Regions from separate parts of the Marinobacter sp. BSs20148 genome, predicted to be linked through region 2. Evidence: riboswitches for the same ligand, from Rfam matches in the RefSeq annotation. Region 2 holds a riboswitch; the other holds the start of a gene.
What was found. A riboswitch is a leader RNA that binds a small molecule or an ion and turns the genes downstream of it on or off. The one in region 2 is predicted to bind cobalamin.
Positions count from the first base shown of each region.

Region 1: it holds a riboswitch for cobalamin, as region 2 does, so the genes downstream of both, MRBBS_RS00945 (TonB-dependent receptor domain-containing protein) here and MRBBS_RS18180 (ribonucleoside-diphosphate reductase subunit alpha) in region 2, are expected to answer to the same signal.

Region 1 is NC_018268.1:211,215-223,406, forward strand. It holds gene MRBBS_RS00920 (histidine phosphatase family protein) at 1-606, opposite strand, end outside; gene cobT (nicotinate-nucleotide--dimethylbenzimidazole phosphoribosyltransferase) at 599-1,690, opposite strand; gene cobU (bifunctional adenosylcobinamide kinase/adenosylcobinamide-phosphate guanylyltransferase) at 1,868-2,386, shown strand; gene cbiB (adenosylcobinamide-phosphate synthase CbiB) at 2,386-3,348, shown strand; gene cobD (threonine-phosphate decarboxylase CobD) at 3,348-4,367, shown strand; cobalamin riboswitch at 4,396-4,606, shown strand; gene MRBBS_RS00945 (TonB-dependent receptor domain-containing protein) at 4,767-6,608, shown strand; gene MRBBS_RS00950 (cobalamin-binding protein) at 6,632-7,576, shown strand; gene MRBBS_RS00955 (FecCD family ABC transporter permease) at 7,607-8,566, shown strand; gene MRBBS_RS00960 (ABC transporter ATP-binding protein) at 8,566-9,336, shown strand; gene MRBBS_RS00965 (cobyrinate a,c-diamide synthase) at 9,362-10,690, shown strand; gene MRBBS_RS00970 (cobaltochelatase subunit CobN) at 10,703-12,192, shown strand, end outside.
Region 2 is NC_018268.1:3,973,439-3,985,630, forward strand. It holds gene MRBBS_RS18180 (ribonucleoside-diphosphate reductase subunit alpha) at 1-1,692, opposite strand, end outside; cobalamin riboswitch at 1,853-2,061, opposite strand; gene MRBBS_RS18185 (DUF3047 domain-containing protein) at 2,177-2,869, shown strand; gene MRBBS_RS18190 (amino acid ABC transporter substrate-binding protein) at 2,905-3,507, opposite strand; gene MRBBS_RS18195 (FAD-binding and (Fe-S)-binding domain-containing protein) at 3,587-6,403, opposite strand; gene lldD (FMN-dependent L-lactate dehydrogenase LldD) at 6,431-7,585, opposite strand; gene MRBBS_RS18205 (GntR family transcriptional regulator) at 8,093-8,884, shown strand; gene MRBBS_RS18210 (RNA recognition motif domain-containing protein) at 8,958-9,278, shown strand; gene MRBBS_RS18215 (LLM class flavin-dependent oxidoreductase) at 9,316-10,314, opposite strand; gene MRBBS_RS18220 (gamma-glutamyltransferase family protein) at 10,432-12,018, opposite strand; gene MRBBS_RS18225 (sulfite exporter TauE/SafE family protein) at 12,079-12,192, opposite strand, start outside.

The sequences.
Region 1 (12,192 bases), 300 kb from region 2:
GACCAGGCCGTGTCCGATCAGGCTTTGAAAGCGTCCGTAGCTGGAGGTATTTACCTGAATGCGGCTGCGGCAGGCGTAGGGTGTGCTTATGCCGGAAAATGCATGTTCCAGCGGTATGCGCAGCACATCGGCTGCTATCATCCGCACAATCCCTCCGTGGCAAACGATCAATACCCGCTTGCCCGCAAGCTGTTCCTGCCAGTGATACCAACGCGCAATTACCCGGGTCTGAAAGTCGCTGACCGGTTCGCCTGAGGGGGGAGTGTTGGCAACCGGATTGGCCCAGAACTGGCTCAGGCGTTCGCCATCGCTGGCCATGACTTCGTCAGCCGTGCGGCCTTCCCAATCGCCGAAGCTGATTTCCCGCAGGTCGTCATCAAGGTACAGGGGGATTTGATAGCGTTCCGCCAGTTCCCGCGCAAAATGAACGCAGCGCAGCATGGGTGAGCTCACAATAACGTCCCAATGATCTGCGCTGGTAATGGCATCGCGCATTTGCTGCCACCCGGCGGTGCTAAGAGGATCGTCTTTACTGCCTCGATACATGGGCCCGCCTTCCGGTTCGCCATGGCGGATCACATCAAAAATGGTTGTGGTGTCAGTCATTGCGGCTGTTCGCTCCGGATTGAGGTGCATCATTCTGGCCGACATTTACGCCCGCGGCGTCAAAACTGGCCATATTATTGTGCAAAGCGCAGGCTGCACGTATCAACGGAACTGCCACCGCCGCGCCGCTGCCCTCGCCCAGCCGCATGCCCATGTCCAAAAGCGGTGTGGCCTTCAATGCATCCAGAATAGCCTGGTGGCCTGGCTCGGCCGAGCGATGGGAAAACAACAACCAGGCGCGAATATTCGGCTGTTCACTCACCGCGATCAGCGCGGCGACCGACACAATAAAGCCGTCTATCAATACCGGTATGCCCCGGGCAGCACAGCCCGCAATGGCGCCGGCCAGAGCGGCAATTTCGAAGCCGCCAAAGGCTTTGAGTACCGCCATGGGGGTTTGGTCATCGTTGTGGCGTTGCAGCGCCCGAATAATCACTTCGGCTTTGTGCCGCACCCCGGCACTGTCCAGGCCTGTACCCGGCCCGGCCAGGCGTATCGGGTTTTTGTTCAGCAGCGCACAGGCGATAGCGGCCGCAGACGTGGTGTTGCCAATGCCCATTTCGCCGCCAATAAACAAGTGGCAACCAGCGCGAGCCGCGCGTTGGGCGGCCTCATCGCCAAAGTGTATGGCCTTGGTGACCTGCTGGCTGGTCATTGCGTCTATTTCTACAAAGTTACGGGTGCTGGGCGCAATGCGAGCGTTAATGACACTCGGCAGATCCGGCGTGTCGGTAACAGTACCCAGGTTGATCACTTCCAGCGTTGCACCTAAGAGTTTTGCCAGCACACTGATGGCGGCGCCGCCGTTGGCGAAATTAGCAATCATCTGAGCGGTGACAGCTTGCGGGTAGGCAGAAATGGCTTCCGCGCAGACGCCATGGTCGCCGGCAAATATGCTGATGTGAATCTTGTCGGCTGTTGGCAGCTCGGAGCCTTGCATGCTGGCCAGCTGCGTCGCAATGGCCTCAAGCTGGCCCAATGATCCCGCGGGCTTGGTCAGCGTGTTCTGGCGCTGTATGGCAAGTTCCAGAAAATGGGAGGAAGGAAGCGCGGGGGGGTTGGTCCAACTGACGGGAAATAACATGATAAATACCTGTAAACTGCAAACGCGTAGCGCCACGGAAATGGCCAATAATATAAAAATCGATGTCGAGGCAGCAAAAGTTGGATGATACTCTGAGTCGTCCAGATCCGGTAGAGTTCAAGGCCCACCAGTTTGCCGGCTACCACCTACTTTTCCACCCCGAGGACTGAAACCAACATGCACACTCTGGTTATTGGTGGCGTTCGCTCCGGTAAAACCGCGTTGGCAGAACGCCTTGCCTGCAACACTGACGGCGAGGTGGTGTACCTCGCCACCGCAACCGCCGGTGACGACGAAATGCGCAGGCGCATTGATCGCCATCAACGGCAACGTCCTGTTAACTGGGGCTTAAGTGAAGAGCCATTAGCCCTTGCCTCGGTGCTTGCCCTCTATGCCAGCGCCGGCCAAAAAGCGCCGTGCATGCTGGTGGATTGCATGAGCCTGTGGGTGAGTAATCTGCTGCACGCCGGCGAGACGGTTTTTGCGTGGGAGCGGGAACAGTTTTTAACTCAGCTGGCCCAGTACCCGGGCAAGCTGATTATTGTCAGCAACGAAGTGGGGCTGGGTATTATTGGCATGGACCCCCTTACCCGACGCTTTGGCGACGAACTGGGCTGGTTGAATCAGGCCCTGGCCGAGCGTTGCGACACTGTGGTTATGAGCGTCGCCGGTTTGGCGGTGACTTTGAAGTCATAATGGCCGCTTTTCTTTCTCCCTTTTTTGCGCCTTTACTGGTTTGCCTGCTGGGCCTCACTCTGGACCGATTATTGGGTGAACCCCGCCGACTGCACCCACTGGCGGGTTTTGGCGCTCTGGCCAGTGCTTTGGAACGGCTGCTTAACAGCGCACCACAAAAGGCCTGGCGTAGCCTTATCCTGGGTACTTTAGCCCTGTGTTCACTGGTGTTGCCCCTGTTGCTTTTAACAATCTGGTTGTCTGCTGTGCTCAGCGGCTTTTGGTTGCTGCTGGCCCAGGCTACTGCATTGTACTTTGCGCTTTCTCTCAGGGGCTTGGCAGAGCATGGTCTGGCGGTGGCGCAGCCGCTGCAAAGAGGCGAGCTGAATTTGGCAAGGGAACAGGTTAGCCGCATTGTCAGCCGCCAGGCCAGCGCGCTGGATCAGCAGGGCGTGGCAGCTGCGGCCACCGAGTCTATGCTGGAAAATGGCGCGGATGCGGTGTTTGCCAGCCTGTTCTGGTTTTTAGTGGGCGGTATTCCTGGTGTGATTGTGCATCGTGTTGTGAATACGTTGGACGCCATGTGGGGTTATCGCAACCCGCAGTTTTTATATTTTGGTCGTGCGGCCGCACGGCTGGACGACGTCATGGGCTGGCTGCCTGCGCGGCTTACGGCGCTAACGTACACGCTGCTAGGTAATCGTAAGCTTGCGTGGCGCTGCTGGCGACAGCAGGCGTCCCAATGGGACAGCCCCAACGCTGGCCCGGTGATGGCGGCAGGCGCGGGTGCACTGAATGTTCAACTCGGTGGCCCGTCGCCTTATCCGCAAGGCGTAAAGCAGCGCCCGCACCTGGGCGGTACTAACCCGGCCAGTGCCGACACTGTTCAGGCGGCTATTGCACTGGTACGCCACGGCACCTGGCTTTGGTTGGCGGTTATATTCGCCATAAGCGGCCTTGTTGCCGTGGTGGCGGGATTGTGATGCTACAGCACGGCGGGCGGCTGAATGACGCGGTAAAGCGCTGGGGTATTCCCCGCGAACAGTGGCTGGATTTATCGACCGGTATCAACCCATCGGGGTGGCCGGTGCCGGAGTTGCCGGCGGACGTGTGGCAGCGCCTGCCAGAACAAGACGATGGCCTGGCAGAGATTATTCGTCATTGGTCGGGCGCGCCCTTGGCTTCTGGCTGTGTGCCTGTTGCCGGCAGTCAAGCGGCCATTATGGCGCTGCCCAGCTTACGCAAACCCTGTCGTGTAGGCATACCGGTACCTGGCTATCGCGAGCATGGGCACCATTGGCGCTCTGCTGGCCACAAGATTGTTCCCATTGAGCCTGTGCAGACCAAAGGCGGTGCCTCGGGTTGCGATGATCGTTGGTTGGATCAGCTTGACGTGCTGGTATGGATCAATCCTAACAACCCCACGGGTGCAATTATTCCTCCTTCCACGCTATTGCGTTGGCACCGGCGTTTGCAAAAACGCGGTGGTTGGCTGGTGCTGGACGAAGCGTTTATGGACCCCACGCCCACTTTTAGCCTGGCCTGCCAGAGTGGCCGCCCGGGTCTGATTGTTCTGCGCTCACTGGGGAAGTTCTTTGGTTTGGCCGGGATACGCGCCGGCTTCGTGCTCGCCGATAAGAATCTTGCGGGTGCGCTGACGGAAAAGCTGGGACCATGGGCGGTGAATGGTCCCGCGCGCCACGTAATGGCGCAGGCACTGCTGGATATAAACTGGCAGCAACAAGCCTGTGCTCGCTTGCAGAACAGCGCTCGAAGGCTAAGAGGCATATTGCATTCAGCCGGACTGAATCCGATGGGTGGAAGCGCGTTGTTCCATACCGTTCGCACCGAAGCCCCAACTTTGTTGGCGGACTGTCTTGCCGCGCAAGGCGTGCTGGTAAGAGTATTCGAACGACCCGGTATGGTGCGCTTCGGTCTGGCGCCAGACGAGAACGAATGGTGCCGCCTGGACAAGGCATTGGCGGACGCCGTCGGTGATTAATCATTGACCAGACATTAACGCATTGTTAGCCTTGCGTTCGTTTTCAGGTGTTGTTCGAGCGCTATCATCATCGCGACAACAGTGAAACGGGAAGCCGGTTAAAGTCCGGCACTGCCCCCGCAACGGTAAGTGAGTGAACGGCTAAGAAAGGTGCCACTGTGCGAACGCATGGGAAGGCTTGCGCCGTTCAGTAATACAGCTCACAAGTCCGGAGACCGGCCTGTCAACACACCGAACGCTGCGGAGGGCAGTTGCGGTGGGTAAACACCGATCCTGTTTCACGGCATTTCCCCACCTTTTGGAAGGCGCCCGCTTTGCTTGCGGACGGCTTTCGCTTTCCTTTGTAGCACCATAAAATCAGCCATGCGGGTGCGCGTGGTGTGGCTTTGAGTGCATTTTATGAAAGTTTTTCGCTTTGTTGCCAGCAGTCTGCTGGCGCCTTTTGCATTAAGTCCTCTTTCAATTGCGGTTGCCCAAGAATCTACTGGCGCGACTCTTGATCCGATTGTTGTTACCGCTACGCTTGGCCCTAAAACTGTGGGTGAAAGCCTGGCTTCCTTCACGGTGATTGACGAAGAAGAAATCCGCTCAAAAGCGCCTGCTGATGTTTCCGATCTTCTGCGAGGCCAGCCGGGTATTAACGTGACGGGAAATGGTTCTTTTGGCAAGACAACGAACGTCAATATTCGCGGCGTTCAGAGTGCCGGCACGGTTTTTCTAGTTGATGGCATTAAGCTGCACTCAGCGACCAGCGGAGGGGCCCCTTGGCAGTTTTTTCCGACAGAGCTTATTCAACGAGTGGAAATCGTTCGTGGGCCCAGAAGTTCGCTGTACGGCGCAGATGCTATGGGTGGTGTGATTCAGGCTTTTACGTTGGATCCGAAACAGGGTGAGCGCGGCTGGGTTGAGGCCGGTGCGGGTAACTTTGATACTCAAAAAGCGAGTGCGGGAGTCTCCGGATCCGCTGGGAGCACGCGTTTCAGTCTGAGTGGTTTGCACAAGGAGACCGACGGCACAGCAGTTCGTAAGAATATTAAAAATCTGGAACAAGACCAAGAAAAAGGCTTCCGCCAAACTGCCGGGTTGGGCCGGGTTGTACATGAACTAGAAAACGGGGGTGAGGCCAGCGCAATATTGCTGCAGTCTGAAGGAAACACTGAATACGAAGGCGGCAATACGGACTACACAATTCGGACTGTTGGCCTAGGCTTGGTTGCTCCGCTGAGTGATTATTGGCAAACCGGGATTCAGTTTTCAGAGTCACAAGATGACGAGAAAACATTATCGAGCAGTGGTGAGAGTTATTATTATGACACGCGTTTGCGACAGGCTAGATGGGAAAACACTTTTTCCTACAGTGTTCACGAACTGGTTGTTGGTGCAGAGTTGCAGCAAGATGAAGTTGAAAGCACTGAAGATTTTACTGAAACCAGTAGAACTAATACGGCCGTTTTTAGCCAGCTACGCTTGAACTTTGGCCCACTTGATACTCAGCTGAGTCTTCGCAGCGACGATAATGAAGCCTATGGAACTAATGAAACCGGTGGTTTAGCGCTGGGTTACAAATTTGATCAATCGCACCGTGTTCGCGCTAGCTATGGTACAGCGTTTCGAGCACCAACTTTTAATGATTTGTACATTCCGTATATAAAGTTTCCCAGTGGATATGAGTACCAAGGTAATTCCAATGTAAAGCCGGAAGAGTCAGAAAGCTACGAATTAGGCATTAGAGGAAACTACCGGGTATGGTTCTGGGATCTGGCGGTTTATCAGATGGACATTGAAGATCTCATCATTACTGACAAAATCGGGACGATCAATACAAAAGTCAATGTTAGCGAAGCCCGAATCCGTGGAGCTGAGTTTGGTGGCGGTTATGAGCTTGATGGTTGGCGAACATCGCTTGGTCTCACTTATATGAACCCGGAAGATCGTGAAACCGGTAATCAGTTAAGACGATTGACAACTAGGACTGCGCGAGTTGATTTGGACAAGACAATCAGTAGTTTTGTGGTCGGCGGTTCCGTAATTGCGGAAGGTGATCGTTATGACGACACCAAAAATAAAAATCGGTTGCCCGGTTTTGCTACTCTCGATCTGCGTGCCAAGTGGAATTTTGCTCCGAACTGGAGCAGCCGCGTGACCGTTGCCAACGTGTTTGACAAAGAGTATTCCACAGCGAAGAACTACGTCTCGGCAGGCCGCACAGCCATGCTGTCGGTTCGTTACGACATCCAATAAGTCTTAAATGCAGGAGTAAAAGCGTGGCTTTTCGCGGGCTGAATTTCAGGTTTGCCTTAGGGCTTTTGACAGCATTCTTGGCGCATCCGATATCAGCCAGCGAGATACAGCGTTGCGCTGTGGACGACACCGGGAAAAAGCTTTGTCTAGCAGCCCCGGCACAGCGAGTTATCACCTTGTCCCCCGGCGCTACAGAGCTGATGTACGCAGCCGGCGCCGGTGACAAAGTGATGGCCGTAGTCAACTACAGTGACTATCCCCCAGCCGCCCTTGAACTCCCACTGATCGGCAGCCACACCCGTGTCGACATGGAAGCCTTGATGGCGCTTAATCCTGATCTGGTGGTGACCTGGGTAACGGGCAACCCGCCAGCACAGGTTGAGCTGCTTCAAGAGTTGGGCGTGTCCACTTTTGCTATAGAACCCCGCACCTTTGCGGGGGTTTCCAGTGTTATCGAACGGCTTGCCACGCTTGCGGGCACCGAGCCGGAAGGTTTTGACGAGGCCGAACGCTTCCGTGTTGGCATTGCTGCTTTAACACAGCAGTATGCAGGCGTTGAACCCATACCGGTGTTTTATCAAGTGTGGGAAAAACCGTTAATGACCGTCAATAATGAGCACCTGATTGGCAAAGTGCTGAAGTTGTGCGGCGGTGTGAATGTGTTTGGCGATATGCAGCGGCTGATACCCAGAATCAGTGCGGAAGTTGTGTTGCAGGCGGACCCCGATGCCATTCTTACCGGCAGCGTTGACGGTGTTAGCGACGACCAACTGGATGAATGGAAGAAATACGCGGGGCTGACCGCGGTGGAAAAAAACAATCTGTTTTTCGTGCCTGCGTCGCCTATTTCACGGCCTACGCCAAGATTGCTTGATGCTATTCAATCGGTGTGTGGGAAGTTGACAATTGCCCGTGAGAATTTGGCAAGAGCCCGCGACAAGATGGAAAGTGCTCGTGAAAATTTGTAAGCCAGAGGTCAACGCTCAGGTTCTGAATCAATGACCCGCTCTTTGCTCAGCCTTGGCGTTTTGGCTCTGGCATCCATGGCGCTGGCGCTGGCGCTGGGTAGTGTGACGGTGTCGCCTGGGGATTTATGGCAGGTTATTCAGGGCGAAGGCAGCACGCTGCACCGAACCCTGTTGCTGGATTTGCGCTTGCCGCGCACGCTTGCGGCGTTTGGTACGGGTGGGCTCTTGGCAGTGGCGGGCGCCCTGATGCAAGTGTTGCTGCGTAACCCGTTGGCAGATCCTTACGTGCTTGGGCTTTCAGGCGGCGCGGCGGTTGGCGCACTACTGGCCATGCTGATGGGAATGGGCACGTTGATAATATCGGGCTCGGCCTTTGCTGGCGCCATGCTGGCAACCGTGTTGGTGTTTGGCCTTGCCCACGGCACCGGCAGCTGGACACCGTCACGCCTGTTGCTGACTGGTGTTGTCGTCGCGGCCGGCTGGGGCGCAATGATTACCCTCATGTTGGCCATTACCCCTTCCTACAAACTGCCCGGTATGTTGTATTGGCTGATGGGCGATGTGTCCTACGCCCGCTCGCCCTGGCCGGCGGTGGTGGTGCTGGCGGTGGCGGTGGTGTTGATTATGCCCCTGGCCCGTAACCTGAATGTGCTGGCACGGGGCCCCATGCAGGCGGCGGCGCTGGGCGTGTCGGTGCGACCGCTGGAGTGGACAATTTACGTTCTGGCCAGTTTGTTGACAGCAACAGCGGTCACCACCGCAGGCAGTATCGGATTTGTGGGTTTGATTGTGCCCCACATGCTGCGACTGATTCTGGGCAACGACCAGCGCATCATCCTTCCTGCCAGCGCACTGGCTGGCGGTACCTTGCTGGTATTGGCAGACACCCTTGCACGCACCATGATTGCGCCCGAACAGTTGCCCGTTGGGGTGATAACCGCCTTATTAGGCGTGCCCACGTTCCTGTACCTGCTGCACCGGAGCCGCTGATGAGCACGCTGAACACCCGTGATCTGGTCATCAACGTACCTGGCCGCCCCGATGGTTTTGCTTTGAACATGAGCATAGAGCCCGGTCAGATCTGGGGCGTACTTGGCCCGAACGGCGCCGGTAAAACCACGTTATTGCACACATTGGCCGGATTACTGCCCGCCCGCAGTGGCCAGGTGCAGCTGAACAGCAGGCCGCTCACCGCACTGAAACGCCGCGACATAGCCCGGCAACTGGGCCTGGTGTTTCAGGAGCGCCAAGACAGTTTTCCGGCGACCGTGCTGGAAACCGCGCTGATTGGCCGCCACCCCTGGCTGTCGCCCTGGGACAGTGAGCAGGGTGAAGATCTGCGCCGTGCGGAGCAGGCTTTGACCACGCTGGATGTGAACCAGCTGTCAGATCGCCTGCTCAATACCCTGTCGGGTGGTGAGCGACAGCGCGTTGCTATCGCCACACTGATGACCCAGAACCCCGATATCCTGCTGTTGGACGAACCCACAAATCACCTGGACCTGCACCATCAGGTGAAAGTGATGAACCTGTTGCGCGATCAGGCGGGTGCTGGCAAAACGGTGTTCATGTGCCTGCACGATCTGAATCTGGCGGCACGCTGGTGCACTCACGCACTTTTGCTCTATACCAACGGCGATGCCTGCTGGGGGCCCGCTAAAAACATGCTGGAGCCAGCAGCGCTTGAACGGCTCTACAACCAGAAATTAATCACCGTAGAAGCAGATGGTGCGCCCGTATTTGTACCCGTTAGTTTTTAATCAACACTCTGAATCTGGCTGATCAATGACCATAACCGTACCGGCAGTAATGATAACCGCACCTGCGTCCGGGCAGGGTAAATCCCTGGTGACCGCCGCCTTGGCGCGCCTGCATCGCAACGCTGGTCGCAAAGTGCGGGTGTTCAAGCATGGCCCTGACTACCTTGACCCGATGGTGCTGGAAGTAGCATCCGGCCAGCCGGTGTACCAGCTTCATCCGTGGATGACCGGTGAAGATGAGTGCCGCTGGCGGGTGGCAGAAGCCGCGCAAGATGCCGATCTTATTTTAATTGAAGGCGCCATGGGTTTGTTTGATGGCACCCCGTCCAGCGCCGATCTGGCCAAGCTGCTGGGCATTCCGGCCCTGCCGGTGATTGACGCCAGCGGCATGGCGCAAACCTTCGGTGCCCTGGTGCTGGGGCTGGCAAGCTTTGACCCCGAGCTGTCTGTGTACCAGGTTATTGCCAACAAAGTTGGCAGCCCGCGCCATGGCGCCATGCTGAAAGAACGCTTGCCGGATGGCATCAGCCTGCTGGGCGCTATTTCACGGGATGACGCCATGAGCATTCCGGACCGGAATCTGGGTCTGGTGCAGGCGGCAGAGCTGGAAGGTTTGGATCAACAGCTTGATCAGGCGGCCGAAGTGCTCAAAGCTGCGGGCCTCGATGTGTTGCCAAAAGCGGTGGCCATCGCTGCATCAGAGCGCTCAAAACCAGAGGCCTTGCTGGCAGGTGTGCGCATTGCCATTGCCCGCGATCTGGCTTTCAGTTTTATCTATCGCGCAAACACAGAACTGCTGGAAGCGATGGGAGCAGAGCTGCGTTACTTCTCACCCTTGGTCGATGCGCAGTTACCGCTTGCAGACGCCCTCTGGCTTCCCGGTGGCTATCCCGAGCTGCATGGCAGTACCTTGGCAAATAACACCGCGATGATGGATTCCATTCGTGCTTTTTACCACGCAGGCAAGCCGATACTGGCCGAATGTGGTGGCTTTATGGCGTGTGCGGAAGAGCTGGCAGACAAGGAAGGGGTTGTGCATTCGCTGCTTGGATTAATTCCGGGCCGCGCGGCCATGGCCAAGCGCTTACAGGGTTTGGGCATGCACAGCCTGACGGCACAGGAAGGCGAACTGCGGGGCCACACCTATCACCGGTCTACCCTTGAAACCTCCTGGAAGCCTGCCGCCCATACCTACAAACAAGTGGGTACCGGCAGCGAAGCTGTATTTTGCGAAAAGGGCCTGGTTGGTAGCTACTTCCACGGTTATTTCCCATCGGCACCCGCATTAGTGGCTGCTGTTTTTCGCGGTCAGCCATTGAGGTTTCCTAGCGCCTCGGAGAAAACTCATGCATGAGGATTTCCGCTGATGCGATACTTGAAGACCTTTTTGATCGCCCTGACGATGTCAATTTGGGCTCCGCCGCTGTTGGCTGCCATTGTTATGGGTATTGTTTCGGAGCGTTCAGCTGCGGAAATGGCCGCAGGCGCCCATCGCTTTCTGGATCGAAACCCTGATCACCAAGTGGTGTTACGAACCCCGGAACAGCTTGCCATCCAGAGCGACCAACACGTGCTTGAGCTGCTTGAGAGCGCAGATGCACTGGTGCTGTCGGCGGTATTTGGCGACCAGGTCAACCGTCTTGCAACGTTAATAGAACAAGTAGTTGCGGATGACCCCGCAAGGCAGATGCCCGTGTTGGGTATCAACAGTGATTGGCGTATCTCTCGGCTATCGCAGATTAATGGTCGCCAGCCATTGGCGTCGCTGGATGATGCCGGGCTCAGAATGCTGGTGGCTGCGCCAGCAGCGGGTGTTGACGCCAGTGATGACCTGGCAGACCGGCAGGCGGTATTTCCGGACCAGGCCGCCTGGCTGGAGGGCAGGGCCTTCTATCAGGGCAGAACGCCACAGCACCTTGATGGTCTGATGCGTTGGCTGTTGGCCCGTGCGGGTCATGATATGGATTATGAAAAGCCCGAACCCCGTGCCAGCATCCGCTACTATCAGAACGGTGAAGCCAACGCTGACGCTTCCCGATTAGAGCTGGCAGACGGTCCTGTGGTGGCGATTCTCGATCTTGATAGCGGTGATCGGCCTGGCGACCGGGATTTACTGAACGATATGTGTGCAGCTCTGAAAGCCCGAGACCTGCAGTGCTTCGCTATTCTCTCCCGCTGGGGCGGTGCTAGCCTTGACGCCTTAAGCGCCCTGGAAGCGACGATTCAGCCGGCGACGCTGGCGGGCATTGTCAGCCTGCAGGATTTTACCATCGGTGGTGGCGAGGGCCGCTTGCAGGTGACGCAGGAGCTCATTCGCCTTAACGTCCCGGTGGTCAAAGGGCTCAGGCTGGCTTCGCGAACCCGCAATCAGTGGCAGTTATCCGTTGACGGGATTCCCGCCGACAAAGTGCACTACAAGCTGGCTATGCCGGAACTTCAGGGCGTCAGTCAGCCTATGGTGCTGGCAACGGCGGAACCAGAGGTGATTGACACGCTAACAGGTGTTGCACTCACGCTGACACAGCCGGTGCCAAACCGCGTTCAAGCGCTGGCCGACCGCCTTAAGCGCTGGCAGGTGCTGCAAACCAAAGCGAACGCTGACAAGCGGGTGGCGATCCTTTACTACAACCATCCCCCTGGGCGCCAGAATGTAGGGGCGGACAATCTGGACGTGCTGGCCTCACTGTTTGAAATGCTGACCTGGTTGCAAGCTGAGGGCTACAACACCGGCACCCTGCCGGACAGCCCGGAAGCCTTACTCGACCTGATTCAGCAGCGTGGCGTCAGCTTGCCGGATGACCCGCGCGCGCTGCAGGAAATGGCGGGTGAGGTTCCATCGATGAGCGCGGAGACTTA
Region 2 (12,192 bases):
CTGCTGCGGCGAGCGCAGGTTGCAGGGGTCTTTGAAGGTTATCCACGGGTGGCCGGTTTCAAACAACACGGTCAGCATTTTGCGCCACAGCTGCTTGGCGGGGATGGTTTTGAACAGTTCGATTTTGCCTTCTGCGGCCAAGGTTTCGTAGTGCTGATAGCGTTCGCGGAAGGCGTTGCCGTATAAATCGTGCAAATCGGGCACGTCGTTGGGGCTGAACAGGGTCCAGTCGCGATCTTGACGCATGCGCTCGACCAGCAAATCTGGCACCCAGTTGGCGGTGTTCATGTCGTGGGTGCGGCGGCGTTCGTCACCGGTGTTTTTACGCAGTTCCAGAAACTCTTCGATGTCCAGGTGCCAGCTTTCCAGATAAGCACACACCGCGCCTTTGCGTTTGCCGCCCTGGTTCACGGCAACAGCGGTGTCGTTCACCACTTTCAGGAAAGGCACTATGCCCTGGCTTTGGCCGTTGGTGCCTTTGATGCGTGCACCCATGGCTCGCACCGGCGTCCAGTCGTTACCCAAACCGCCGGCCCATTTTGACAACATGGCATTATCACGAATCGACCCGTAGATGGCTTCCAGGTCATCGTCTACGGTGGTTAGGTAGCAGGACGACAGCTGGGAATGGCGGGTGCCACTGTTGAACAATGTGGGGGTAGACGACATATAGTCGAAGGACGACAGCAGGTCATAGAACTCGATGGCGCGGCTGTTGGGATCGTCTTCACGCAGGGACAGGCCCATGGCCACGCGCATGAAGAAGACCTGCGGCAATTCCAGGCGGTCTTCTTTCCAGTGCAGGAAGTACCGGTCATACAGGGTCTGCAGACCCAGAAAGCCAAATTGTAGGTCACGCTCGGGTTTCAATGCAGCGCCCAGGCGTTCCATGTCGAAAGCGGCCATGGCTTCGTCCAGCAATTCGTAACGAATACCGGCGTTGATGAAGGTGCCCAGGGCTTGCGGGTAGACGTCGACAAGGCTCAAAGAGGTGTCGAGTTTCAGCGCGGTTACGCTTTCCAGCCGCAGCTGTTCCAACAGCAAACGGGCGGTTACGGCGCTGTAGTCCGGTTCGCGCTCTATGCGGCCGCGGGCGGTCATAATCAGCGCCGACAGCACCTCGGCTTCGTCGATGCCGTTGTACAGGTTGCGTATGGATTCTTCCACCAGGGATTCGGCGTTAATGCCGTCCAGCCCGAAGGCTGCGTTATCGACCTGCTGTTTCATCAAGCCCAAGTCTAGCGGTACGGTGCGGCCGCCAGCTTGTTTTACGGTCAGGGTTGGGTGAGCTTCTACCGGCTCGTTCAGGGCGCGTTCGCGGGCGTGCTCTTCACGGTAGAGAACGTAAGCCCGCGCCACTTTCTGTTCCTCGGCGCGCATCAGAGCCAGTTCTACCTGGTCTTGAATGTCTTCAATGTGCACTTTACCGCCCGCTTTCAGGCGGCGGCTGATGGCCTGCACCACCTGGTCGGTTACCCTGTGAACGGCGTCATTTATGCGGGCAGAGCCCGCCGCCTGGTCACCTTCCACCGCCAGAAATGCCTTGGTGACGGCAACGCCGATTTTTGAAGGGGTAAAATTGACCAGGTTGCCGTTGCGCTTGATCACTTGCAGCGACGCCGCGGTGGCCGCGCTCGCAGCGGGGGTTTCGGCCTGTAGCTTGTTCGACAGATCGTTAGAGAGGGCAGACATAGCAGGTTATCCTGAATACGCGTTTATTCGTTGTCTTCGCGTACGCAGGCAGTCACAACCGAGGCAACTTTTGAAGGTGCCATCAGGCAGTAATACGCACCAAGCCATGCAGACTGGAGTGCTGTTACTGAAACTGTTGCTGCTCACCTGTGTCGCGAAGGTGCAGTGATGCGTTCTTGGCAGGTCTTCGGACTTAGGGGCGTGAACGGTGTGTCTGTTCGTTCGGCCTTGTGTGGCGACTTCCCGGCAACTGCCAGTGTCTTTGTGCCACACTTGTTCCCCAATACCGCTGCGCGTCAGTTCCGGAGTCTCACCGGATTCCCGTTACCAGCTATAGTGATTTAAGCCGTTAAAAATGATCGTAGCTCACTACATCTGGTATTTGACCAAGAACCTAAACACTATATACGGGAATAACCCAATGAACAAGATAGTCTCCATACTCTCGGCATTCTCAACAACACTCGCGATACTGGCGTTGTTCATGTTCAGTTCCGTTGCATTTTCTCAATCAGAAGAGACAGCGCCCCACCTGCCCCGTTTCTCTGAGATGACAAGCATCTCCGACGGCTGGGAGCCTCTGGAATTCCCCAACATAGATCAGCACTCCAACTATCAACTGTTGGTTGAAGACGGTGTTCAGGTGGTCAAAGCCGACACGGCTGGAAGCGCATCCGGGCTGATTGCGCGGGTAAACGTGCAGCCTCAGGATTCGCTGATTCTGCGCTGGCGCTGGAAGGTGTCGAATGTGTTTGCCAAGGGCGATGCCCGCAGTAAAAACGGTGATGACTATCCGGCGCGCATTTACGTGGCTTTTGAGTTTCAGCCCGACAACGCCGGTTTTTTTGAGCGCGCAAAGCGCAAAGCAGTGGAGGTGATGTTCGGAGAAGCGCTGCCGGGTAATGCTATTAACTACATTTGGGCAAACCAGCTGCCTATTGGCGAATGGGTGAATAACCCTTACACCGATAAAACCCGAATGTTAGCGGTGAGCAGCGGCGCGGAAAAAACCGGTGACTGGGTGAGCGTTGAGCGGGATATTACGGCGGACTACCGCAAGGCCTTTGGGGAAGAACCGCCAGCCATTATCGGCATTGCCATCATGTCGGATTCCGACAACACCGGCGAGCAAGCAAGCGCCTGGTATGGCGATATACAACTTGTTAAGGCGCCATAGCGCTTATAAATTCGGAAAGCCAATAATTTTATAGCCTAGCCCCAAACGCCTTTCCGTGATAACAGCTTGGTGGAATGGAGATTTTCGTCGCCAGGCGCCGACAGCAATGCCTGCACAGGCTTGTGATAATCCACCAAATAGTCACCACGATTGCGCTTAAGCATATCAATTGCGGCGCGACGGTTTGGCGCTTCGGTCAGGGCTATATCGCTCTGTTTCTCCATCCACGACATCAGCCCGCCATAGTTATAGCCGCTGATGACAATCACACGTTTGTGCTTGATCTGGTCAAAAGTTTTCAGTGTTTCTGTTGTGTTCAGGTGCGAGGCGTGCAATTCCAGATTCACCGGGCTTTCCCAGCTTTCCAGGGTTTCGTAAACCACCAACGGCGTGCCACTGAGACCCGGAGCCAAGTCTATTATACCGTCACGCAGGTGCTGCAGCAGGCGGCTGAGGGGTAAAAAGACGAATTTGGTGGTGTAGCCCACCTGCAAAGTCTGACGAGTTGGCGTTGGGTCTGCTAACGCCGGTGGCGACGCCAATGCAAAACCGAACAGGCAGGCCGTACATACAGCCATGAACGCCAAACTGTATGTGCGGTAGCCAGGTTTGAGAAGCAACACAAAAAGGCAATCCATCGCGCTCACCTTAATCCACTGAAACGTTTTTTAAGACTATCAGAGCGCCAAAAATCTGCACATAAAAGCCCGTTAATTTTCAGGTAAGGGCTTGAACTGGCCGAGTTACCCGGTCTACCAGATACACCAGGCTGTGGTAATCCACGCCACTGTGGCTGCTTAATCCAATTTCACAGGTACGGCTAGTTGATACACCCTCGGTGCAATGCTGTACCACCGGTTGCAAGGTTCGCAAAGCGTGGCCGTTCAGTTCAGGCGTGGTGAAGCCTTTGTCGCCAGCAAAGCCGCAGCAATGAATGTCTTCTGGCACCACAACATGGGTGCTGCACTTACGGGCGATATCGATCAGTGCCTGCCCTTCCCCCAGATGCTGGGTGCTGCAGGTAACGTGTACCGCCACGGATTCGCTCTGTGGCATAAACTCGAGCCGATCCAACAGATGGCTGCGAATAAACCGTACTGGATCGTAAATATCCAGACCGTGATCCTGCTGTTGCAGCAACCGCAGGGTGCAGGGGCTGGTGTCGCAGTAGATCGGGTCGCGGCCGTCGCGGCTGGCCCGTTTTACCGCTGCCAGCATTTCGCTGCGTTTGCGATCCGCCTGCTGGGGGTAGCCTTTGGACGCAAACGGCTGGCCGCAGCATAGCGAATCCATGGCCTCTGGGAACACAACCTCGTAGCCGGCTTTTTCCAACAGCTGTCGGGTTTTTTCCAGCAGCGGCGCCTGCTCGCTGTCAGAACGCGCCGGGCCCATGGCGTGGGATACGCACGCTGGCAAGTACACCACCCGCGGCTTTTCAGCGGCTACCGCTGGTTTCGCATGTTCAACCCAGCGCACCGGTTGCGGCGTAGCGGGATTCCAGGACGGAACACGACCACCACTGAGTTTTTTACTGGCTTCGGTCCAACGCTGCAGGCGGGGTGCGCCTAACAAACGGTTGGCGGTGTCGGCCGCTGCCAGCATCAGCCGGGTGCCCTTCAGGGCCGTCGCAAAGTGTGCGGCCAGCCAATCAGCACGGCTATTGTGATGCGCCTTGCCGGCGCGCAGTTCGCGCACCAGGTCCCCGGTGTTGATCCCCACGGGGCAACGCTGGGCGCAAAGACCCGTGGCGGCGCAGGTGTCTATTCCCTGATATTGATAGGCTTCTTCCAGCTCACGGGTATCTACACCCGCGCGTTTTTTGGCCTGAATGTCACGCCAGATCACAATGCGCTGGCGCGGGCTCAGGCTCAGACCGTTAGACGGACACACCGGCTCGCAGAAACCGCACTCAATGCACTTATCGATAATCTCGTTGGCCGCTGGCATGGGCTTGAGATTCTTCAGATGGATGCCGGGGTCTTCAGACAGAACCACGTCTGGATTCAATATTCCCTGTGGGTCCAGCAGGCGCTTTATTTTCCACATCAGCTGGTAGGCGTCGGCCCCCCACTCCAGCTCCACAAACGGCGCCATGTTACGGCCTGTGCCGTGTTCGGCTTTCAAGGAACCGCCAAACTCCACGGCCACCAGCTGAGCCACCTCACCCATAAACGCTGCATAACGCTCTACCTGGGCCGGGTCGTCAAAACTCTGGGTAAACACAAAGTGCAGGTTACCTTCCAAAGCGTGGCCGAACAGGATGGCTTCGTGGTAACTGTGTTTTTCAAACAGCTTGATCAGTCGGTTAACGCCTTCCGCCAACTGTGGGATGGGAAAGGTCACGTCTTCAATAATCACCGTGGTGCCCGTGGGGCGCACGGCGCCGACAGCTGGGAATGTGCCTTTGCGGATGGCCCACAGCTGGCCAGACAAGGTGGCGTCTTCGGTGAAATCGACCTGTTGTTCCACGTGGAACGGCGCCAGCACCGCGCGAATCTGCTCTATCTGTTCGTCCAGCAGCCACTGGCTAGCGGCACGGGTTTCAATCAGTAAGGCACAGGCATCGTCTGACAGAGCTTTTACCCAGGCTGGCAAGCCGGGTTGGTCTTCCACCGATCGTATGCTGCGTCGGTCGAGTAATTCGACCGCATCCACCGGCTGCGGCTTCAACAGCGGCACGGCGCGGCAGCAGTCTTCAACATTGCCGAACACCACCAGAGTGGTGGCTTTGTGCGGGTATTCGGGCACGGTGTTGTAAGTGACGGAACTGATGAAGCCCAGGGTGCCTTCAGAGCCCACCATCAGGTGGGTCAGAATATCCAGCGGATCGTCAAAATCCACCAGTGCGTTCAGCGACAGGCCGGTGGTGTTTTTCATTCGATATTTGTGACGGATTCGGTCCGCCAGCGGGCTGTTGGCGCGGGTGTCCCGGCCTAATTGCGCCAGCTTTTCCAGCAGTTCGCTGTGGCGACGGCTGAAGGCGGCTACACTGGCGGGGTCTTCGCTGTCTAACACCTCGCCATCTGCCAGCACCAGGCGCATGGCATTCAGGGTTTTATAGCTGTTTTGTGCGGTTCCGCAGCACATGCCGCTGGCGTTGTTGGCAACAATACCGCCGATTTTGCAGGCGTTAATAGACGCTGGATCTGGCCCGATTTTGCGCCCCAGAGGCGCCAGAACGGCGTTAGCTTGGGCGCCAATCACACCCGGTTGCAGGCGAATACGGGCACCGTTATCCAGAATATCCCGACGGCTCCAGCCATCGCCCAGCACAATCAGCAACGAATCACTGATGGCCTGGCCCGACAAGCTGGTACCGGCGGCCCGAAAGGTAACCGGTACTCGGTGCTTGCCCGCCAATTGCAGCAGCGCGACGACCTCGTGTTCGGCGTTTACCCGCACCACCAGCTTGGGAATCAAGCGGTAGAAGCTGGCGTCGGTGCCGAACGCCAGCGTTGACAGAGGATCGTCAAAACGACGCTGTTCGGGAATCAGCTGATTCACGGCACTCACAAAATCGGCGGGCAAACTCATAACAACTCTCTTATTACCAATAAGGGCCTACCGGGCCGCCTGTTTTAGTTCGCGGACCAGCAATTCAGGGCTGATGTCAGCAATGGTTCGCGCGCCGGTGAGCACCATCGCTACGCGCATTTCGCTTTCAATCAATTTCAGCAGGTTAGTAACGCCCGCTTCACCATCCGCCGCCAGTGCGTAAATGTAGGCGCGCCCGATCATTGTGCAGTCGGCGCCCAGGGCCAGCATGCGCAATACATCCAGACCGGTACGAATGCCTGAATCCACCAGAATTTTCATATCGCCTTTCACTGCGTCCGCAATGGCAGGCAAGGCGCGGCAAGTAGAAGGCACACCGTCGAGTTGGCGGCCACCGTGGTTCGATACAATAATGCCATCGGCGCCAAAGCTGCGGGCATCACGGGCGTCGTCGGGGTCTAATATGCCTTTGATGACCATCGGGCCATCCCAGAATTCGCGAATCCATTCCAGGTCTTTCCAGCAGATGGACGGGTCAAAATTATTGCCGAGCCAGCCAATGTAGTCGCCCAGGCCGGTGGCGCTGCCGCGGTAAGCAGAAATGTTGCCCAGGTCATGGGGCTTGCCCAGCACGCCTACATCCAGCGCCCAGCGCGGATGGGTTATTGCTTGTAATATGCGACGTGGCGCCGCGTAGGGCCCACTCATACCGGAGTGGGCATCGCGGTAGCGGGCGCCAGGCACTGGCATGTCTACAGTAAACACTAGGGTGGTTACGCCCGCCGCTTTGGCTCGCTCCAGCGCGTTGCGCATAAAACCACGGTCTTTCAACACGTACAGCTGAAACCACATAGGCCGGCTGATGACGGGGGCCACTTCTTCAATCGGGCACACCGACACAGTCGACATGGTAAACGGCACGCCCTGGTTAGCTGCGGCGCGGGCGGCCTGCACTTCACCGCGACGGGCGAACATGCCGGTCAAACCTACCGGCGACAGAGCTACCGGCATTGACAGGGTTTCGTCAAACAGCTCGGTGGTCAGGTCCAGCTGGGTCATGTCATTCAGTACCCGTTGGCGAAGGGCAACGTCTGACAGGTCTTCCACGTTGCGTTTAAGCGTGTGCTCGTTGTATGAGCCGCCGTCGATGTAATGAAACAAAAAAGGTGGAAGCCGACGTTTGGCCGCAGCGCGGTAATCGGTAGACGCAGAAATAATCATCAGGCATGTCCTGTTCCAGTTGCAGGATGTGCGCCCCGCAAGCACGGGGCGCCTTCAATACAATGTTCTAGAGCCTTCAGCTAACTTAAAGAGCCCTCAGCTGGTTAAAGAGCCATTAACGGGTCTGTAAAGTCCAACACATAGGCCGCAATCAAGGCAATTATGCCTGTCATCAGCACGTAATACAGCGTTGGCCATACCGTGCGGCGCAACGTTGCACCCTCGCGGCCATGGCGTGGCGAGCCGGCCGCCGCAGGCCGATCAGCAGAAGAGGAACAAAGGCAAATAAACCCGTCGACATCAAAGAGCTCCTGTACTTGTTATTAGCTAGATCTCTTATAATTGGTAATACCAATTTACAATCTAGTGCCGACAGGTTAAAAAAACATCAGGCCCAGTGTCAAACGAAATTTAATAGACATTAGTGTACGTAGTCGTACGAGGGTATTGATGGAGACGGCAAAACCTTGTTAGATTTAGGAATTGGTCTTACCAAAGGTGTCAAAGATGGAATTGCCACAGATTCGCCAACGCCGGCTATCTGACACGATTATGGATCGGCTGGAAAGCATGATTCTGGAAGGCGCCCTGAAGCCCGGCGAACGGCTGCCCGCAGAGCGGGCTCTGGCCGAACAGTTTGGGGTTTCACGGCCGTCACTGCGAGAAGCGGTGCAGAAGCTGGTGGCCAAAGGGCTGCTGGTCAGCCGTCAAGGCGGTGGAAATTACGTCACCGACAAGCTGGGGTCTAGTTTTAGCGACCCATTACTGGCGCTGCTGGAAAGCCACCCAGAGGCCCACCAGGATTTGCTGGAGTTCCGCCACACCCTGGAAGCAGATTGTGCCTACTACGCCGCCTTGCGCGCCACCGAAGTAGATCGCAAACACTTGCAGGCCGCTTTTGATGAACTTCAGGCCTGTTACAGCGATAGTACCCACACCCAAGAGGCTCGCTCCAAAGAAGGCGTTACCGACGCGCGCTTTCACATGGCTATTGCCGAGGCCAGCCACAACATGGTGTTACTGCACACCATGCGCGGCCTGTTTGACCTACTCAAACGCAACGTGGTGACGAACATTGGCGGCATGTACGAGCTGCGCGGCGAAACCCGTGAGCGCCTGGTGAACCAGCATAGCGAGCTGTTTCGGGCCATTATGGAAGCACGGCCAAACGACGCCCGGCGCAAAGCAAGCGAACACATCAGCTACGTGCAAGAAGTGTTGACGAACAATCGCGAAGCAGAGGTGCGCACAGCGCGCGCAGAGCGTTATCGGTTTCTAGAAAACTTCGACAAACACTAGTTGCAGCTCAAGGCTCGGCAACCCAGTGTTATGATCAGCGAGAAAAGGCGGGCACTAAACGCAAAGTTGGCTGTTGCGCTTGTTCTTATCCAGCCATACTGAAACAATCGCGGGCACTAATTTCTATCACCCCTTATCATTATGGCCAACCATGCAACTATTAGTTCGTAATCTCGCCCGCACCACAACCGAACAGGAAATCCGCGAGCTGTTTGAGGCACATGGCACCGTGACCGAATGCACTCTGGTTCTGGACAAAGAAACCGGCAAATCAAAAGGGTTTGGTTTCGTTGAGATGCCCGACGCAAAACAAGCAAAACTGGCCAGGGCAAAGTTGCACGAAACGCGTCTGGGCAGCAACAAAATACGGGTAAAAACGGCTCAAGAAAAATAACAAACCAAGGTTTTCTGGCCCGAGTTTTAAAGCCCGGCTAACTCTTGAGAGCAGCCAGAATCTCAAACGAACGCAAGCGGTCTTGCTGGTTGTAAAGATCGCAGGTGAACAGAAGCTCGTCCGCCTGGGTATGCTGCAAAAGCGTTTGCAGTTTCTGTTTGACGGTGTCGCCACTGCCAATCATCGCCAGGCCCAGAAAATCTCGCACAGTTTGCTCTTCCTGGGAATGCCACAGGTCATCCATACTCGCGACTGGTGGGCGCATCTTCAGGCTCTGACCACGGATTAACGACAATATGCGTTGATAGGTGGTGGTGGCCAACAACTCGGCTTGCTCATCGGTGTCTGCTGCAACCAAAGGCACACCCAGCATCACATAGGGCTTGTCCAGAAATTCCGACGGCTGAAACTGGCTGCGGTATAGTTCTATAGCCTGCATCATCATGCGCGGCGCAAAGTGCGACGCAAAGGCGTAAGGCAAACCCTTTTTTGCCGCCAGTTGTGCGCTGAACAAGCTGGAGCCTAACAACCAGATTGGCACATTGCTGTTCACACCCGGCATAGCCACAACTTTTTGGCCTGGCTGGCGCGGCCCCAGAAATGCCTGCAGCTCTTCCACGTCCGCAGGAAAATTATCCACACTTCCGCTCAGGTGTTTGCGCAAAGCGCGGGATGTAAGTGGGTCCGTGCCTGGCGCACGGCCCAAGCCCAGGTCAATACGGCCCGGGTAAAGCGCTTCCAGAGTGCCGAACTGTTCGGCGATCACGATGGGCGCGTGGTTTGGCAGCATAACGCCCCCAGCCCCCACGCGAATTTTCTGCGTACCCGCCGCCAGATAACCAACCACAACCGCGGTGGCGGAGCTGACAATGGCGTCCATATTGTGGTGTTCGGCCACCCAGTAACGGTTAAAGCCTAACTGTTCCACATGTTTAGCCAGCGTCAGTGAGCGCTGCAAAGCCGGCGCGGCGCCTTCATCGTTGTCTTTTGTGGAGGCTAAATCCAATACTGAAAACGCCACGTCGTTTATGTTCATTGCCAATCACCCCTTCACTTCATGCTGTCACGATTTGAATAGCTCGCGTACTAGTAGCTTTTCATCACGATAACACATTGATACCGACGCAGACGTTGGGGATTGCCTACGGGGCACTCACAACCCGGCGACGCAACCATCACTTCGGGGATCGGCTGCGCCTTCTATAACGCCGTCCGGCCTCAACACTAATGCGCCGGCATGGCCCATGGTATCGCTGAAGGCTTCATTCAGTGGCTCAACGACATGCCCTGCTGCTTTAAGTTCGTCGACCAGCCCCGGTGCGATCCTGCTTTCCAGTTTCAGTGTGGTGCTGGTGTCGCCCCAGGTGCGGCCAAGTAACCATCGCGGAGCGGTCACGGCTTGCTGCAAACCCTGATTGAACAGAGCATAGCGGCTGAACACCATGGCCTGGGTCTGAGGCTGGCCTTCACCGCCCATGGTGCCGTAACTCATCACCCGTCCATCATCAAAATGCGCAAGGGCCGGGTTCAGGGTGTGGAAAGGTTTACGGCCGGGCTCCAACGCCTGCAACGCGCCGGGTTTCAGGGAGAAACTGATGCCCCTGTTCTGCCAGTTTATGCCGGTGTCTTTCAGCACCACGCCAGAGCCAAACTCCCAATAGATGCTTTGTATAAAGCTGACGGCACGGCCCGCGTTATCGATACACCCCATCCAGATGGTGTCGCCCGGGCTGGCAGGATCGGGCCATGGCATCGCCTTGGCGGGATCAATGTCTGCAGCCATGGCTGCCAGTTTCTCCGGGGACAGATAATCTGACGGCACTCCCGGCAATCTGTCCGGGTCTGTTACCAAACGGTCGCGCACGCGGAACGCCTGTTTGGTGGCTTCAACCAGGCCGTGAATATAGTCAAAACCTTCCGCTTCTTTTACTCCCAAACGATCGAAGATACCCAGAATCATTAATGATGCCAGCCCTTGAGTCGGTGGCGGCAGGTTGAAAATTCGGGCGCCCCGCACCTTTACCTGCAGCGGCGACACCAGCATGGCCCGACAAGATGCCAGGTCTGCGGCGGTTAACGGGCTGCCCAGGCGCGACAGCTCATCACCCATGGCTTTACCAAGTTCACCTCGATAAAAATCGTCCAGTCCAGCCCGGGCCAGTTGCTCAAGAGTGTTCGCCAGAGCCGCCTGTTTCATCAGTGACCCCGGCTGTGGCACCTTGCCACCGGGCATAAAGGTTTCAAAAAACCCAGGCGCGTCGCTCATCTGATGACTTTTTGCAGCTGTCAGTGCAGCCTGGCTTTCGGTGACAACAATGCCTCGGGTTGCCTGGTCGATGGCCGGTGCTAACAACCGTGCCAGCGGCATTGGCTTACCCCAACCACCTGCAATAGCCAGTGCCTCCTGCCAGCCGGCGACCGTGCCAGCGCTGGTCAGTGCCGCAAGCGGGCCACGGGAAGGTATTGCCTCGTAACCTTGGTAAAACCCGCGGGTTGCTGCACCCGCTGCACGACCGCAGGCGTCAATAGCCACCGGCGCCTTACCGGGCTCGTGGATCAGCCAGAAGCCATCACCGCCGATAGAGTTCATATGAGGGTAGACCGTTGCAATAGAAGCCGCCGCGGCAACCATCGCCTCTACCGCATTACCACCCTCGCGAAGCACATCACGGCCTGCATGCGCCGCCTGGTGGTGGGGTGCTACAAACATACCGTTCGCTGAATAGACGGTTTTAAGCATGATGACTTTCTCCGGAATGCGCCACAACGTCAGTCTTATATTGAGGGTATTGGCGGCTCATCAGATTACCAATCCGTAGAACATCCGCAACGACGTGATAAACAGAAACAGCGCAAACAGCTGCTTGAGTACAGTGGCGTTGATCGAGTGTGCTAACCGCGCGCCCACCGGTGC